DNA from 3 places in the Megasphaera massiliensis genome. Region 3 is predicted to be linked to each of the others. Evidence: riboswitches for the same ligand, from Rfam matches in the RefSeq annotation. Region 3 holds a riboswitch; each other region holds the start of a gene.
What was found. Region 3 has a riboswitch for ZMP and ZTP ahead of UCI88_RS04135 (L-lactate MFS transporter). Riboswitches for the same ligand answer to the same signal wherever they lie in the genome.

Region 1 (6,142 bases), on a different contig from region 3:
GACCAGGGCAATGAGCAGGCCGGGGATACCGGCGATAATCGCGAGTATATTAAAATCAAACATTGTATTCTCCTTTCGTATACTTTATATTATACGGTATCTTGCCCTATATAACAAGAGAGGCTGCCGCACACGGGTACGACAGTCTCTCTCAGGTTATGCTGTTTTTATTATCGCTGACGATATTCGTATTCTACATTCTGTTCGACCATGACGGCCTTTTCTTCAATTTCGCGAATCTGGGCAATCATCCGGGCTACGAAGGCTTCGTCTTTGATGGACCGCAGATTGATGCGGACGCTGTAGAAGGCAGACCTCATGGCGGCTCTGGCGTTCATGGCGGCAATGGCCCCGTCAGTGATGACCCAGGCGTTGCCGTAGCGGACGACCTGTTCCGCTAATTGCAGGAGGGCGAAGATGTCCTTCCCCAACTCAAAGGGCGACGTAGCCGCATCTTTAAAGGCCTGCTGGACGATGGCCGCCCGATTGGGCGTATCCTTGGGCAGGCGGACAGAACGGATGACGTTGTCGAAGGCCGCCGCGTCTTCGGCGATGCCTTCGAGATACCGCTGCCGCAGCACCCGGGCCTTATCGCGAATGGAAATCATGAGTTTTTCGATTTCTTCATACCCTTTTTTCCCAATGGTCAGGTTGGCCACCATTTCGACCAAGGCTGCTGCCGACGCAGCCGTCATGGCAGCGATGCCGCCGCCGCCGGGAATAGGTTCTTTCGATGCCGTAACGGTCAGGAGCTCGTCGAGGGGCATCGATTGGAACTTCGTATAATCCATCTTAGAAGAGACCTGTAATGACGCCGTTTTCGTCGATGTCCATGCGGTTGGCCGCCGGGACCTTCGGCAGGCCCGGCATGGTCATGATATTGCTCGTCTGGCAGACGATGAAGCCGGCACCGGTGCAGACGCGGACGTCTTTGACGGTGACCGTAAAGTTTTTGGGAGCACCGAGGAGGGCCGGATTGTCCGACAGGGAATATTGGGTCTTAGCGACGCAGATCGGCATGTGGTCGAGACCGAAGGATTCCAGTTCCTGAATCTGTTTTTTCGCGTTGCCTTCAAAGACGACGCCGTCGCCGCCGTATACTTTTTGGACGATGGCCGTCAGTTTTTCCGGAATGGAGGCGTTGACGTCGTAGATCGGTTTGTACGGCGTCTTGGGCTGTTCCAGCATCTTGAGGACCTTTTCGCCCATTTCGACGCCGCCCTTGCCGCCTTCAGCCCAGCAGTTGTTGAGGGCTGCTTCGACGCCGTAGTCGGCGCAGAGGTCGCGCAGGGCCTGGATTTCCGCATCCGTATCGCTGATGAATTTATTGATGCCGACAACGACGGGAACGTCGAAGAGGCGCATGTTTTCAATGTGTTTGGCAAGATTGGCAAAGCCTTTCTTCAAGGCTTCGACGTTTTCTTCCTGGAGGTTCTTCTTATCGACGCCGCCGTGCATCTTGAGGGCCCGGACGGTAGCGACGATGACGACGGCATCGGGTTTGATCCCGGCGAAACGGCACTTGATGTCCATGAACTTTTCAGCGCCGAGGTCGGCACCGAAACCGGCTTCCGTAACGGCGATGTCGCCCATCTTCATGGCCAGTTTCGTGGCGACGACGGAGTTGCAGCCGTGGGCGATGTTGGCAAAGGGACCGCCATGAACGAGGGCCGGCGTATGTTCGATGGTCTGGACCAGATTCGGTTTGATGGCATCTTTCATGAGGATGGCCATGGCCCCTTCGACGCCGAGCTGACGGGCCGTAACCAAATTTCCGTCCAGGTCATAAGCGACGGTGATGTCCCCCATCCGCTTCTTGAGGTCCATGAGGTCACGGGCTAAGCATAAAGCAGCCATGATTTCCGAAGCGACGGTGATCATGAAGTGGTCTTCCCGAGGGAAGCCGCAGACCTTACCGCCCATGCCGACGACGAGGTTTCTAAGGGCCCGGTCGTTCATATCCATGACCCGCTTCCAGATGATGCGGCGCACGTCGATGCGAAGGGCGTTGCCCTGATGGACGTGGTTGTCGATGGCCGCTGCCAGAAGGTTGTTGGCCGCCGTAATGGCGTGCATGTCACCGGTAAAATGGAGGTTGATGTCTTCCATGGGCAGGACCTGGGAATAACCGCCGCCGGCAGCGCCGCCTTTGATGCCAAAGACAGGGCCCAGAGAGGGTTCGCGCAGGGCGACGACGGCCTTATGGCCCATGTAATTCAAAGCCTGTGCCAAACCAATGGTCGTTAAGGTCTTGCCTTCGCCGGCCGGCGTCGGCGTAATGGCCGTAACCAAGACAAGTTTGCCGTCTTTTTCTTTAGAAAGGCGCTTGATGGCGTCAAAGGAAATCTTAGCCTTGTATTTCCCGTAGAGTTCCAAGTCGTCGTCGGTCAGTCCGACCTTTTTTGCAATGGTCGTAATCGGTTCTAATGTCGTCTGTTGTGCAATTTCGATATCGCTTAATACCTTTGCCATGGTAGTCACTCCTTGTCCGCTGCATAAAAAAAGGCCGCTCCGCTGGTAAGTTGCCCAGACGGTCGGCTTCAAGAAATCATGCTCCCCGTGGTAACTCCACTTCCGTCAGTCACATGATTGTGCATTTATTATACAAAAAAACAGCCCTCGTCGTCAAGGGCTGTTTTTACGTACGGTATGAATGGACGTTGGAACAAGACGCCGCCGGTCTTAGTCCGGAAGGACGGTAATGTCTAAGCGGTCAAAACCGGCCAGGAAACCTTTTACGGTCTTGGCGATGGTTTCACATCCGCCGACGGTCTTGCTTTCGATGTTAAGGGGCATATTGGGGTCGTGGAGGGACATGCGCAGGAGGGCCCAGCCGCCGTCGAATACGAGGCGGACGCCTTCATAAGACGGTTTGGCAATGGCAATGCCCTTTTCTTCGGCCCGCTGTTCAAAGGCCTTGAGGACGTCAGCCCCGTAGGCCTGTACGTCGCCGTCACCGGTGATCTTAAGGCGATATTCCACGCCTTCCGCAGGCTGGCCGAGGGCTTTGATGAGGTCGCCTAAGGGTTTTCCGGCCTTCTTGGCTTTGGCGGCAGCCATGAGGAGTTTGACGGCCAAATAAGCGCCGTCGTCGAGGTAGTAATTTTCGCTTAAGGCGCCGTGGCCCGACGTTTCGATGGCCAAGGGCGATACGGTGCCGGCCTTGTTGAGGCGGATACATTCGTCGATGACGTTCTTATAGCCCCGCATGTAACGATGATGGACGAGGTGCAGTTCGTCCTGAAGGAAGGTCGTCAATTCATCGGACGTGACCGAGTCGGTAATGATGGTACTGCCCGGATAGTCCGGCGCCAAAATGGCAGCCATCATGGCGATGAGGGCGTTGCGGTTGATTTCTTCCCCACTGGGCAGGACGGCGCTCATGCGGTCGACGTCGGTATCGAAGATGAGGCCCAGGTCGGCCTTGTTGTCGAGGACGGCTTTCCGGATGGAGGCCATGGCTTCTTTGTTTTCCGGATTGGGGATATGGTTCGGGAAGTGGCCGTCCGGTTCGAGGAACTGGCTCCCCGTCGTATCGGCGCCGAGAGGTGCCAAGACCTTCGTCGCAAAGAAACCGCCGCTGCCGTTGCCGGCGTCGACGACGATGTGCATCCCTTCTAAGGGGCGGTCGAACATGCCGGCACAGAGGCCGGCGCAGATCTTCTGACGCAGGTGGAGGGCGTAGCGTTCAATGAGGTCCAAAGAGGCGATGGCTGCCGTCGATACGGCCGTTGCCGTAAGGTTCGACGCCAGCGTCAGGACTTCTTTGACCTCCTTCTTTTCAAGGCCGCCGTCCTTGGTAAAGAATTTGAGGCCGTTTCGATTGTACGGCAAGTGGCTGGCCGTGATCATGATGGACCCGTCCATGGCCGTGTCTTCAAAAATGATGGACATGAACATGGCCGGCGTCGATGCCAGACCGCAGTCCGTAACGTAAACGCCCCGGCCGAGGAGACCGGCAAAGACGGCTTCTTTCATCATATCAGCCGAGATGCGCGAGTCGTGACCGACGGCGATGCGTAAGTCCCCTTCCTTTTTTCCCAGCTTCTGCGCTAAAAATTTGGCAAAGCCGGCGGCAATGCGGTTGACCGCTTCCGGCGTCAGGTTGACCTTTTCGTCAGGGACGCCTTCGACGGCGATGCCGCGGACGTCACTGCCATTCTGTAATTTTAAGATAGCTTCGGTAGAGTTCATATGCCTGTTCCTGCTGCCTATTCCCGATAAGACAGCTTTTCCTTTCTGTAATCTACATCTATCATACTGAAAATCGGCCCCTGACGCAAGGCGTGCAGGGACCTGTCCCTTATAATACGTATTTTTCGACGGCTTCAGCGACGGCGCCTTCGTTGTTGGTAGCTTCCGTCACGACGTCGCAGTACGGGCGGATGGCCGGATTCAAGTTGCGGACGCCGACGGACAGGCCGGCGGCTTTGAGCATGTCGATGTCGTTGATGTTGTCGCCGATGGCCATCGTTTCTTCCGGACGCACGCCGAGGATGTCGGCCAATTTCAAGAGGCCGGCGCCCTTATTGACGCCTTTATGCATGAATTCGATGTAGCGGTTGCTGGAGAAGCTGACCGTAATGTCGTCGAGGAGGGGTTTCAATTCGGCATGAACTCGTTCCAAATAGTCGTAGTCCGTATTGGTCAGGATCAATTTCCCGACTTCTTCTTTACCGCGGATAAAATCGAGGGTCGTTTCTTCGCAGGGCGTGTAGGCCATGCGGCCCTTCAGGAAGGCTTCTTCGTCAGGCGTAATATTGGTGATGTAGACGACGTCCCGCGTATAGATGTGCAGGCACTGGCCGTAGGAAGCACACTTGCAAAAAATCTGATCGGCCAGGTCAAAGGGAATAGGGTCCCAGAAAAGGGAGCGGCTGCCCTTATTTTCCGTGATGTTGCCGCCATTGAGGCCGATGACGTACTGGTCGGGCTGTTCAAAAAGACGGAGTGTCTTCAAGACGCCGTCAATGGTGCGAAAACTCCGACCCGTGCAGGGCACGAATTTGACGCCCTTTGCGACAGCCTTGGCAATGGCTTCGATATTGCGCTGACAAATCGTCGCATCGCTGCTGAGCAGCGTTTCATCCATATCACAAGCAATGATTTTATAGTTATTCATGACCTACTCCTTTACAAATCGCATGACGGGATAGTTACTAACTGATACTACGAACATATCATGTCTGAGGCATTCCCGCCACCCCAGGGACAGAATCAGTCCCATTATAGTCAAAAAAGAAGGGCTTCTGCCCTTCCTTTTTTATGATCGATGCCGCCGGTCGCGGATGGCCCGCCACACAGCCGACACGGCCTTAAACAGCACATAAATGAGTACTACATTAAACAACAGGCCGAGAAAATCGGCGGCCCAGCCAAAGTTCCCCATGCCAAAGAGGCTGCTCAACATGCTGCCCAGGAACATGCCCCCGGCAAAGAGGCCGATGCCGCGCATAGCGCCGCCCCAAGCCGACGAGCGATTGGCTGTCGTATTGGCGTTGGCCCGAGGCGCAGCCGTCTGATTGCGAGTCTGGGATTGTGCCGATGAAGCGTTATTATTCGTATTGGCCTTAGGCGCCGCTTTGGGAGCCGTCACCGCCGGTGCCGACCGCGGGGCCGACATGCGAATACCGCCTTTTGCAGCTTGGACCGGCTGGTACACAGGCGCCGCAAAAAAGGCCGTCTGGAGAAGTAAGAGACAAGTCACGCAAAAAAGCTTTTTCTTCATGGTAATTCCTTTCCTATCTATCGATGAACCGGAACGGCGTCCGGCGTTATTCTGCTTTCTCTGCCGGAAGCGGATCCGTTTTTTCCCCCGAAGCAGAGATCAAAGTGTGTAAGGGGATAGCCGCCAAGTTTTCCGCCAGTTTATCCTGAATGGCTGCATAGGCATCATGGGTCGGGCAAGAGCCGTGACGGCGGCGATACAGGCATTCAAAGTTGCCGTCGAGGCAGCTGATGATCATGTTATCCCGATCCATAACGGTGATAACGTCCATCAGGTTCAATTCATGCAAATCTTTCACCAGTCGGCAGCCGCCTTGGGCTCCGCGGATGATTTCAATATATCCGGCCTGTTCGAGCTTCTTGGAAATCTTGTAAGCAAACTGACGAGGAATCAGCTGTTCATCGCTGATTTCCC
Region 2 (6,142 bases), on a different contig from region 3:
CTTGATGAAGTCTTTGGTGACGGCAAAGTTGACGTCCGCTTCGAGCAGAGCGCGGCGCATCTCTTTCAGCGCTTCACTGACATCCTCTTCAGAAAGCTTCCCTTTGCCGCGAAGCTTTTTAAAGGCCGCCTGGAATCGTTCGGACAGACTTTCAAATGGCATGAGGGGCCTCCTTTTATAAATCTATTTCGTGTAAAAGTTGTTTAGCTCTTTCAATATCGCCGGGTCCTTGACCTTCAAGCAGGCCCTGGACTTCATCGATCTGTTCCCGGACCGCATCGAAGCGGGCCAGCAACTGAAGCCGCTGTTCATAGCTTTCCAGCGAATGGGAAGCGCGCTTGAGCATGTCGTAAGCGCCTTGACGGGAAATCTGCAGTTCTTCCCCGATTTCACTCAAGGACAGGTCCATATCGAAATACATTTCCATACAGCGCCGCTGCTTCTCCGTCAATAACGGCCCGTACAGATCGAGGAGCCGTCCCTTACGGACTACGTCTTCAAGCATGGCTTCACCGCCTTTCAAACAGCGTACTGTGACAGTATACCCGAAAAGGGATGACCTGTCAAGTATTTTTACTTGTCAGATCGACGCGGACGTCGTAAAAAGTACTGCCCCGGCCTTCATCGGTCAAACGCTGGCTGGTAAGGACATTGACCGACGGGCCGCCGTCTTTGACCCGTTCGCGCCACCATACACCTTCACTGACGACCTGGCCCGGTACGGTGCGGTCACTGATGCGGACCGTAAAATCGGCCTGCCCCCGTTTATTGCTGAGGGTCACGGAATCACCGTCAGCAATGCCGTAGCGGTCGGCATCCTCAGGGTGGACGAAGAGGTCCATCGTATGGCTCGCCGTCAGTTCATCCCGTTCATTAAAGGACGAGTCGAGGATGCGCATATCGGCGCCGTTGACGAAGGCCAGTTTTCCCTCATCGGGATCGAGGGGTATATAATCGGGAAGGGCCGGTGTCAGGGCATCGTTTCGAATTTCGATCTTTCCCGACGGCGTCGCAAAAGTCGTCTGATAGTCTTCCGGCATGGGAAGAGGTGTCGGCCGGCCTGAGCGCAGGCAGTCCTGATCGACGGGAAGGGGCCATTTCACCGTCGAGGCCACGAGTTTATCGACAAGGTCCCGTTCCGACTGATTGTAAAAGGGATCGGTAATGCCGAGAGCCTTGGCCAGATCACAGGCAAGACGCCAGTTGGACCGGCTTTCGCCGAGAGGTTCGATGACGGCATAGCTGCACTGGATCGTGTAATTGCCGTAGGAATAATAGGCGTCGTCGTGCTCCAGGGACGTCGTCGCCGGCAGGACGATATCGGCGTAGCGGGCCGTATCGGTCATGAAGCGTTCGTGGACGACGGTAAACAGATCGTCTCGAGAAAGGCCGGCGAGGACTTTATTTTGATCCGGCGCCGTACAGGCCGGGTTCGACGAATAGACGAAGAGGCTCTGGATGCTGTCGTCTTCCGTCAGGGCCTGACCGATACAGCACATGTTGACCAGGCGTCGGCCGGGTTTCTTCCAGTCGGGACGCGTGACGATGCTCTTATCATAGGCCGAAGACGCGCCGGCTGAGGTCAAGATGCCGCCGCCTCGTTTTCCCCAAGCGCCGACGACGGCCGGAAGGCAGGTAATGAGACGCGTCGTCATGGCGCCGTTGCGGTAGCGGGACTGGCCGCTTCCCAGGCGGATGAAAGGCGCTCTGGCTTTGCCGTAGGCCTGAGCCAATTCTTCGACGACAGCTTTCGGGACGCCGGTAATTTTTTCCGTTTCTTCCGGCGTATAACGAGGGATTACTTTTTCTTTCAATTCATCCCAACCGCGGACTTTTTCAGACAGAAAGGCTTCGTCGGTCAAACCGTCGCGGACCAGGACGTTCATCATGCCGAGAGCCAGTGCCCCATCGGTACCGGGCCGAATGGCGATGAAGTGATCGGCCAAATCGGCCGTCTTGGTCCGATACGTATCGATGCACCAAATAGCAGCCCCTTTTTCACGAGCAGCGTCGACGTCGTGCTTGAAGTGGATATTGGTGGCCATCATGTGAATGCTCCACAAGAAGATGGCGTCGCTGTTTTGCGCTTCCTGGGGCGCCGTCGGCAAGGTACCGCCCATGATGTCTTTGAACCCCTGCCCCTTGGCCGGTGCGCAAATCGTCCGGTCGAGTTCCGACGCACCTAGCCGATAAAACAAGCCATGCAGAGCATCGTGCTGGACGATGCCCATGGTGCCGGCGTAGGAGTACGGCAAGATGGCTTCTGGTCCCTCTTCGGCAATAATTTTTTTCCACGAAGCTGCGATTTCAGCTAGGGCCTGATCCCACGAGATGGGCTCAAATTTCCCGCTCCCCTTCGGTCCCGTCCGCTTGAGCGGCGTCGTCAGCCGCCGCGGCGAATAGACCGTCCGTTCATAGTGAGCCATCTTCGGGCATATCGTCCCCCGCGTAAAGGGATGGCTTTCATCGCCCTTCACCGAGACGACGCGACCGTCTTCAACGTCGACCAAGAGGCCGCAGGCGTCGGGACAGTCATAGGGGCAGACCGACCTATATTGTGTCATAGAATTCCCTCCTTATTTATCTATATAATATATGTTCATTATATCGCCGCAGAGGAACCTTGGCAAAATTATCTAAAAAAATGCGATCCCCCCTTCTTCATCATCGAGCATAATGGTACATACAGCAAGGGCCCACGATGACGACGGGAAGTCTCACCATGGGCCCAAATCTGCGAAAACCTATCTTACAGTTGCCGCAAGGGTATTTTGTTTAATGATGGAAGAGGCGCAGGCCGGTCATAGCCATGGCAATTCCATATTTATCGCACGTTTCGATGACATTGTCGTCGCGGATTGAACCACCGGCCTGGGCGATGTAATCGACGCCGCTGCGATGAGCCCGTTCGATGTTATCGCCAAAGGGGAAGAAAGCATCACTGCCAAGGGCTACGCCGTGGAGCTGGGCAATCCAGGCTTTCTTTTCTTCCCGCGTAAGGGGCTGCGGTTTTTCCGTAAAGAGATCCTGCCAGATACCGTCAGCCAAGACGTCTTCGTAATCGTCGGAGATGTAGACGTCGATGGCATTGTCCCGGTTCGGACGACGGACGTCGTCGCGGAAGGGCAGGTTCAAGACTTTCGGGTTCTGACGGAGCCACCATACGTCGGCCTTATTGCCGGCCAGACGGGTGCAGTGGACGCGGGACTGCTGACCAGCGCCGACACCGATGGTCATGCCGTCTTTTACGTAGCAGACGGAGTTGGACTGGGTGTATTTTAAGGTAATGAGGGCGATGATGAGATCGCGCTGAGCGGCCGCCGGGATGTCCTTGTTCTGCGTCGGGATGTTCTGCAGCATATCGGCCGTGATCTTGGCTTCATTTCGTTCCTGTTCAAAGGTGACGCCGTAGACTTCTTTCGATTCGACAGGCTGGGGCTTGTAATCGGCATTGATCTGAAGGACGCAGTAATTGCCCTTTTTCTTAGTCTTTAAAATAGCCAGGGCTTCGTCGCTGTAGCCGGGCGCAATGACGCCGTCCGATACTTCGCGCTTCAAGAGGGTTGCCGTTTCGACGTCGCAGACATCGGAGAGGGCAACGAAATCGCCGTAAGAACTCATGCGATCGGCACCGCGGGCGCAGGCATAGGCCGTAGCCAAGGGCGACAAGGGCAGATCATCGACCCAATATATCTTCTTCAGGGTATCACTCATCTCCGTGGCAACGGCGGCGCCGGCCGGGCTGACGTGCTTGAAGGAAGCCGCTGCCGGAAGGCCTGTCGCTTCTTTCAATTCCTTGACCAACTGATAGCTGTTAAAGGCGTCGAGCAAATTAATATAGCCGGGACGGCCGCAAAGGACCGTAAAAGGAAGGGCGCTGCCATCCTTCATATAGACCCGGGACGACGACTGGTTCGGGTTGCAGCCGTATTTTAATTTCAGTTCGTTCATCGTGATACCTCCTGATAGACCCAAAATAAAAAAATACCGACACTTCTGGAACGTTTCGCCCAGACGGTCGGCTCTTATGAATCATGCTCCCCGTGGTAACTCCACTTCCGTCAGTCACATGCTTCACCTTATTATACCGTCCGCCGATTCAGGCTGTCAAGAAAAAGGAGCTGCCGTCAGCAGCCCCTTTCAGGTCGTACCCTCTATGATTCCTCTTCCGGAGGCTGCGGCGAAATGTCGCGCACGGTAATCTTGAGGATTTCCACAGCCATGCCCGTCGTATATTCCACTTCGTGCTGGATATCGCGGCGGATACGGCTCATGAGTTTCTTTATATTTTCTCCGTAGGCAATGGTCAGGGACAAGATAATAGCCAGACCGTTGCGCGTCGAGTTATAGTTGATAGCCACCTTCAGTCGGTTGATCTTGGTCACGCCTTCATTTTGACTCAAAGCATGGCGGACCAGGCTTTCAAGGACGTCGTTGGAAAACGTCAGTTTCCCATAATAACTGAAGATGGGACGAACGACGGAACGCTCGAAGGGCGACAATTTCTTGCCGTTGTTGTCATAAAAGAAAGAACGGATCGAATCCAGCAGATAGCCGCGAAAATGGGGTTTCAGCTCCATCGTCGGCACGGGGATGATATGCGTTCCCTCTTTGATGCGGATACTTTGAGCCTTTTCGATTTCCTCCGAGCACGAGACGTCTTCGATACGGATGAACCGCGCCGGTTCCGGAAGCTCGAGGGCTTCGCAGATGCGGTGAATCATGTGCCGCGACGTTCCCAGGATGAGCAGTTTTTCAGGAGCTGCTTTGGCTAAGGCTGCCTTCATGGCAGCGGCGTCGTCCGGGTTATTGAATACGGCGCGGCGCACAGCCTTGAGGCGATTCGTTTCGTCCTTGGCCGACCGGCCGGCAACGATGCGGTTGTGATCGATAAGGAGTCCGTCATCAATGATGGTCTGAATATCGTAATCGTAGGCGACGACCAGGGCATGGTGGCTCTTCCCCGTCCCGCTGGCGCCGATAAAACCGACAACTTCCATGTCTGTCACCTGCCTTTATTAGGGTACGTGAGACAACAAAGCCTGTACCTTTTCAGCATCGACGGTAAAGATGCCGAGCTTTTCTGGGAAACGGCCGACGGTCCCGTGAAAATCAGAGCCGCCGCTGATATACCAATTGCGTTTTTTGGCTAATTCCAAAAATTCGTCGAAACGGCCGCGGTTCTTTGGATGATAGACTTCGACACCGTCGAAATCATGGGTCAGGACTTCATCCAAGGTCCGCTTCAAGAGGCCCGGATGGGCTAAGACGGCCAGTCCCCCGACCTTGCGGATGAGGGCCACACATTCATCGATGGTCCGCCGCGTATAGGGCACATAGAGGGGGCCGCCATGATACAGAACCTTGTCAAAGACCGTCTTTACATCAGGGAAATAGCCCTTTTCGACGAGCATGCGGGCAATATGGGGACGGCCGATGGTACCGCCCTTATGAACCATGTCTTCGACGACCTTGCGGTCGATGTCATAGCCGTTTTTCAGGCAGCGGTCGACGATTTCCATGGCCCGGTCAAAGCGCCGCTGCTTGAACTCGCGGCAGTATTCCTGCATGGCTTCATCGTCGGGATTGATCCCGTAGCCTAAAATATGGACATCTTCGCCGTCGTATTCAGAGCTTATTTCAATGGCCCGAATGATGCGGACGCCCGGATTCAGCTCATGACTGCCGTCGTAGGCAGCCACCGTATCGTGGTCCGAAATAGCGATGACGTCGAGCCCGGCATCGACGGCCATCTTGGTCAGCTGTTCCGGCGTATAGACACCGTCCGAGCAGGTTGTATGCATATGAAGATCGACTATCACGGTACACCTCCCTGCAGTAAGTGCAGAATCGATTTAATGCCGACGCCCGTGGCGCCGACAAATCCCGTTTCATCGGCCTTTTCCCGGAAAGCAGGACCGGCGATGTCGAGGTGGATCCACGGCGTCCCGTCCTTTACGAACTGCTTCAAGAAGAGACCGGCCGTAATCGCCCCGGCTTCAGGACCGCCGACGTTCTTCATGTCGGCTACACTGCTTTTCAAAAGGCTTTCATATTCTTCATCAGCCGGCAGCTGCCAAATCTTTTCATGGGCTTCCGTCGCGACTTTAAAGAAGCGGTTCATCCATTCCTGATCGTTTCC
Region 3 (6,142 bases):
GTCGTTCGCCGATACTCATGGCAATGTATCCGGCCAGGATAGGCATCATCATGCTGAAGGACAGACCGCCGATATTTTTCAATAAGGCGGCGACAGGCGTCCCACTACCGAAGTTTGCCGCACCGGCATTGTCCATATCAAAGAGGAAGGCCAAGGCGATGAGAATACCGCCGCCGATAACGAAGGGCAGCATATGGGATACGCCATTCATCAAATGCTTATAAATCTGGCGGCCGACGCTTTCCTTTTCGGCACTTTCAAGAGCTACCGATTCAGAAGACGATTCCGATCCCTGATAAACGGGAGCTTTGCCGTCGAGGACTGTCTGAATCAATTCTTCCGGGATCTTAATGCCGTTGGCAACTTTGGTGAAGATGACCTTTTTGCCGGCAAAGCGCTGGACCGGTACGTCTTTATCGACGGCGACGATGACGCCGACAGCCCGCTTGATATCGGCTTCGGTCAGGTGATTTTTAACCCCGCCGGAACCATTGGTTTCGACTTTGATGTCGACGCCCATGGCAGCGGCCTTATTTTCCAACGCTTCGGCAGCCATATAAGTATGGGCAATGCCCGTCGGGCAAGCCGTAACGCCGACGATGAAGGGTCGTTCGGATGGAGCCGCTTCTACGGCCGGTGCTTCTTCCGCAGCGGCTTCAGCGGCCGCTTCTGCGGCTTCGGCTTCAATCTGTTCGGCTTCGGCCTTATCGATCGTCGCAAGGTATTCTTCCGGCGTCTTAGCCTGCATCAAGGCATTGCGAAAATCATCATCCATCAGCATACGGCTCAAACGGCTCAATACTTCCAAGTGGACGTCTGCACCGCCGGCCGGGGCTGCAATCATGAAAAACAGATGAGCCGGTTCGTCGTCGAGGCTTTCGTAATCGACGCCGTCACGAACGATCATCGAGGCCAGCCCCGGTTCGTTTACGGCTTCCGTCTTGGCATGAGGAATGGCAATGCCTTCGCCGATACCCGTGCTGCCTTCGGCTTCACGAGCCAGAACACGTTCTTTGTACAGCTCTTTGTCATTCAAATTACCGCCGGCATCCATGAGGTCGACGAGGTGGCCAATGGCCGCTGTCTTATCGGCAACAGCGGCATTAAGGTCAATGCTCTGCTTCTTGAGTAAATCTACAATACGCATCTACATCACTCCTTCTCGATTTAATTCTCTATACCATTCAATTCTCTAATACAAAAAGTACAAATTCACTTATAACTGGGAATAAATGTCCCGAATCTGGGATTCCGTTGCCAGCCATTCATTAAAGGCCGAAGCACTGCCGGCGCTGATACCCATCTTCAAAGCTTCATTGAGGTCTCCCTTAGCCGATTCAAAACCGGCCAGGAATCCGGCGACCATACTGTCTCCGGCACCGACAGAGTTGACCAGTGTGCCCTTCGGGGACGGACGGCGGTATACTTTTCCGTCTTCGCCGAGAAGAAGCGCACCGTCTCCCCCGAGAGAAACGAGGACGTTGCGGGCCCCCATAGCCTGCAGCTGTTTAGCGCAGACGATGATTTCATCATCCGTCTTGAGATCGACGCTGAACAGTTCGCCTAATTCAAAATTATTGGGCTTAATGAGGAATGGTTTATATTTAATGACATTTTTCAATAAGTCGCCTGTAGCATCGACGACGACGCGAATATCCCGGCCTTGAAGGCGCTTCAAGATCTGTTCATAGATATCGTCTGGAATATCACTGGGAATACTGCCGGCCAAGACCAATGTATCACCATCCGCAATGGCATCGATTTGCGCCAAAAGGGCATTGAGCTTATCTTCAGGAATATTCGGACCCATGCCGTTAACAGCCGTTTCGTCATCGGCACTGACCTTGAGGTTAATGCGCGAGCATCCTTCATCGAGGAGGATAAAATCCGTATCCCCGCCGTTTTCTTTAGCCAGGCGTTCGATTTCCTTACCCGTAAAGCCGGCCACAAAGCCCAGCATCTTAGACGGGATGTGAAGGTTGCCGAGAACGAGGGATACATTGATGCCCTTGCCACCGGGATAAATCATTTCTTGCTCTGCCCGATTGATATCACCGGCTGTAAACTTCTTCATATGGACAACATAATCTAAGGATGGGTTGAACGTAACTGTATAAATCACAGGATATGCACCTCCGTAATTTGCTGATACGGTTTGTAATCGAGGCTGTCATCGTCCCGCGCCGTAATCAGCGTAACCATTGACAATTCTGCAAATGTAATATGTGAAGATAAGCCGAACTTACTGGAATCGGCCAAGACAAAGCGATCCAAGCACTGCCCCAAAGCGGCTCTTTTACAAACGGCCTCTTCATCATCGGGCGTCGTGCAGCCGGAATGGACTGCAATGCCGTTGGCACCAAAAAATCCTTTGGTAAAATGGTATCGGCCAATCATGTCTCTCATTTCACTGCCGACGATGGCTTCCGTATCGCCCTTCACTCGTCCGGGAACGATATAGACCCTGCCGCCGATGCGGCCTAATTTCTGTGCCAAGGGAATACTGTTCGTAACAAATGTCGCTTCTGAACCGGCCAGGAACTCGACGAGCTGTTCCGTCGTCGAACCGGCATCGAGATATACAAAGTCCTCTTTATGAATCAGTCGGGCTGCATACTGAGCAATACGCCGCTTTTCACTCATATGAATAGAATATTTATCCTGCAAATTCTCCATATCCGCTTCATATAAAGAATCGTCTCGAAGCGTCGTCGCTCCGCCATGAACACGGCGCAGGCGGCCTTCCCGATCAAGGGTCAGTAAATCCCTTCGGACTGTCGATTCCGAGATGTTCAAAAAACTAACTAAATCCTGAACAGATACGGCTCCGCTCGTATTGACGAGTCGCATTATTTTTTCATGTCTTTCTTCAGTCAGCATCGCATCACTTCCTTTTCCAGCCTCCTCTCGCCATATTATATCGTTAATTTCATTCATTTTCAATCAAATACAACCATTATAATCAAAAAGCAATCAAATTCGTTCATTTATGTGCTCAGCTCATTCAAGTGATTTTATTCACATAGAAATAAAAAAAAGAAGGAAACTGTCATATAAGGGACAATTTCCTTCCATGAACTTCCATAACCCGATGATGAATCGGTCGGGTCAATCATTTCTATTTAAGAAAGCACTTACATACCGGTACTCCGAGACGGCTGGGCCGTCGTTTCAATTCCGTGACGGGTCTGGTATTTCAAGAATGCCATCAGTACCAAAGCCACTACGAAGGCTCCGACGAAGAAGTACAGCGTCGTAGCGTAGCTGTTCGTCGTTTCTTTGATGATCGATACCAAGACCGGACCGGCAACGCCGGCAGCCCCCCAAGCCGTCAGGATACGGCCGTGAATGGCGCTGAGATACTTGGTCCCAAAAAGGTCGCTGAGGTAAGCCGGCATGCAGGAAAAACCGCCGCCATAGCAAGTAATGATGAGCAGGAGGAGGATTTGGAAGCTGAAAGCGCTGGTTACATTGGCAAGCTGCCAGAAGGCCAGGATTTCAATGGCGAAGAATAAGACATATGTCGACGAACGGCCGATATAGTCGGAAACGGTAGCCCAAGCAATGCGGCCGGCACCGTTCAAGAGACCGATGAGGCCGACCATAGAAGCTGCTGCCATGGGAGACATGCCGACGACATCCTGGGCCATGGGAGAAGCGACGGCCAAGAGGGCGATGCCGCAGGTAATGTTCGTAAAGAAGAGCCACCAAATGGCGTAGAACTGCCACGTTTTCATGGAGTCGCGAACGGTAAACTGAGGCTGTGCATCGGCATATTCAACGTTCGATTTCTTTTCAGCAGCCGCTGCCGAATCTTCTTCGGGAGGCGCTAAATATAAGGAAGAGGCCGTCATAATGACCATATATACAATACCGAGGATGATGAAATTAGCCACCAGACCAAAAGACTGAACCAGAATTTGCATGGCAGGACCTGCAATCAAGCTGGCAAAACCGAAGCCCATGATAGCCAAACCCGTTGCAAAGCCGCGGTTTTCAGGGAACCACTTAACCAACGTCGATACCGGCGTAATGTAGCCCGTCCCCAGGCCGATGCCGCCGATGACGCCGTAGAACAAGTAGAGCATGGGCAGGCTGTGCAGGTAGAGGGCAGCTGCCGTACCGAACATAGCCAAGACGAAGAAGGTCATCGACAAGAGCCCGGATTTGCGAGGTCCGATTTTTTGAACAAAACTGCCCAAGAAACCGGCCGACAATCCGAGGAATAAAATAGCTAAAGAAAAAGTCCACGTCGTTTCCTGCAGGCTAAAGCCCATAGCTTCCATGATCGGCTTGGTCAAAACGCTCCAAGCGTAGACACTGCCGATACAAATATGGAGGCCGATAGCCGACAAAGCGATGAGCCAACGATTTCTTTTCATGATCCATTATCTCCTTCCAGGTAGGGAGCCAAGAGGTCTGAAAAAAAATATACCGACCCCCGGGCCCAAGAATATGTTAGTAGCATACACTTGCCCAGACGGTCGGCATGAAATGGCTTCGTACAGTTCACGTGGTTGCTCCACTTGAATCCGTCAGTCCTGTACGAATCTGCTGATGTTATTATACGAATATTGATTTATTTTGTCAATATCAAATTTTAAGCGGCCGGAGAAAAAGGAACGTAATCCTTCGATTCCTGTGACTGGCCGGCAGCTTTTTGTGTCGTTGCTGCACTCGACGATTGTTCCTGCCCCTGCTGAGCGGCTAATTCAGCAGCCTGCTGCTGCTTTTCCTGAATATCCGATAAGGTCTGGCCTGCCGGTGCATGGCGCACGATGTAGACATTTTCTGCCGGTTCCGCATCTTTCAGAGCCGAAAAAGCGTAGGTCATCAGTTTCTGGGCATCGCCATAGCGGTCACTCGAATTCATGATCGATGCGATGACCGTCCGACCGTCTCTCGTTGCCGAAACGACAAGACAAGGACCACCGGCATTGGTCGTACCGGTCTTGATGCCGTTGGCGCCGGAAAAGCCGCTGGTCAAAAACTCGTTGGTCGACGTGCAGTGCTTAAATCCGCCGTCCATATAGGGCATGTCGAATTCGCTTCGGCTGACCATATCCTGAAATTCAGGAATCTTCATGCCATAGGCAGCGATAACAGCCATGTCGCGAGCCGTCGAGTAATGGTTCGTATCGGGAAGGCCGTGAGGATTGGCAAAGTGCGTATGAGAAGCGCCTAAAGCAGCTGCTTTTTCATTCATCTTGGCGACAAAATCAGATTCTGTCGGCGTCACCGTTTCGGCGACGGCAACGGCCGCATCACAGCCCGATACGAGCATCATGCCGGTCATGCCATTACTGAGGGTAATCTGATCGCCCGGTTTGATGCCGAGGACCGAAGCATCACTTTCGATGTCATAGATATCATTCGTAATATTAAGGGGTTTATCCATCAGATTTTGACTCTTCCCGAGCTCAATGCCGAGGATGGCCGTCATAATTTTCGTCGTACTGCCGGGATAGGCCAGGTCATCGGCATTTTTCGCATAGAGTTCATCCCCCGTATCGGCATCCATGACATAGGCTGCATGAGCCTCGATATCCGGTTTCTGCAGTTCATCGGCAAAGACCGGCGCTGCCATCGTCATACAGGCAGCAGCAGCCAAACAAATCATTTTTTTCAAAGACATAATTGCACCTCTCCTTTATAAAGGATTTTTTACAGCCATTTTCGGCTTGCGCGGATATTTTTTAGGACTTTCGCCAGTCTTTTGAATATAGATGACGGCCCGCACCTCATCGAGTCCCGGAAGCTGAACGGCCTTCACATGGTCCACCGTACCGCCTAAAATCTTCAAGGCCTTTTCAGCTTCTTTCAGTTCGTCCTCATACTGGGCGCCCTTTAAAGAAATGAAATAACCGTCCTGTTTGACATAGGGCAGAGCCCATTCGGCCAGAATATTTAAACGAGCCACGGCTCGGCTGGTCACGACGTCAAAGGCACTGCGGTAGATAGGCTGATGGGCCGCCTCTTCGGCCCGACCGTGAAGGAAATCGGCAGTAAGTCCCAATTGATCGACCAAGTTCTGCAAAAAAGTAAGTCTCTTTTGCAGGGAGTCAAAAAAGGTAACCTTCAAATCCGGGCGATAGATGAGCAGGGGCAGGCCGGGAAAACCGGCGCCGGTTCCCAAATCAAG

Region 1: linked by a shared signal. The riboswitch ahead of UCI88_RS05345 (formate--tetrahydrofolate ligase) and the one ahead of UCI88_RS04135 (L-lactate MFS transporter) in region 3 are both predicted to bind ZMP and ZTP.
Region 2: linked by a shared signal. The riboswitch ahead of UCI88_RS02160 (phosphoribosylaminoimidazolecarboxamide formyltransferase) and the one ahead of UCI88_RS04135 (L-lactate MFS transporter) in region 3 are both predicted to bind ZMP and ZTP.

What each region holds. Positions count from the first base shown of each region.
Region 1 is NZ_JAXIXE010000027.1:102,397-108,538, reverse strand. Features, by position in the region: gene UCI88_RS05355 (site-2 protease family protein) at 1-63, opposite strand, end outside; gene UCI88_RS05350 (cyclodeaminase/cyclohydrolase family protein) at 171-791, opposite strand; gene UCI88_RS05345 (formate--tetrahydrofolate ligase) at 793-2,472, opposite strand; ZMP/ZTP riboswitch at 2,518-2,595, opposite strand; gene UCI88_RS05340 (phosphohexomutase domain-containing protein) at 2,683-4,194, opposite strand; gene UCI88_RS05335 (Cof-type HAD-IIB family hydrolase) at 4,304-5,122, opposite strand; gene UCI88_RS05330 (DUF2076 domain-containing protein) at 5,264-5,728, opposite strand; gene UCI88_RS05325 (RrF2 family transcriptional regulator) at 5,775-6,142, opposite strand, start outside.
Region 2 is NZ_JAXIXE010000014.1:26,050-32,191, forward strand. Features, by position in the region: gene ffh (signal recognition particle protein) at 1-162, opposite strand, end outside; gene ylxM (YlxM family DNA-binding protein) at 176-505, opposite strand; gene UCI88_RS02155 (molybdopterin-containing oxidoreductase family protein) at 564-2,564, opposite strand; gene UCI88_RS02160 (phosphoribosylaminoimidazolecarboxamide formyltransferase) at 2,776-3,951, opposite strand; ZMP/ZTP riboswitch at 4,002-4,079, opposite strand; gene UCI88_RS02165 (Asp23/Gls24 family envelope stress response protein) at 4,155-5,000, opposite strand; gene UCI88_RS02170 (PHP domain-containing protein) at 5,019-5,822, opposite strand; gene UCI88_RS02175 (leucyl aminopeptidase) at 5,819-6,142, opposite strand, start outside.
Region 3 is NZ_JAXIXE010000018.1:29,150-35,291, forward strand. Features, by position in the region: gene UCI88_RS04120 (PTS fructose transporter subunit IIABC) at 1-1,147, opposite strand, end outside; gene pfkB (1-phosphofructokinase) at 1,217-2,122, opposite strand; gene UCI88_RS04130 (DeoR/GlpR family DNA-binding transcription regulator) at 2,119-2,880, opposite strand; gene UCI88_RS04135 (L-lactate MFS transporter) at 3,135-4,382, opposite strand; ZMP/ZTP riboswitch at 4,468-4,553, opposite strand; gene UCI88_RS04140 (D-alanyl-D-alanine carboxypeptidase family protein) at 4,601-5,635, opposite strand; gene rsmG (16S rRNA (guanine(527)-N(7))-methyltransferase RsmG) at 5,651-6,142, opposite strand, start outside.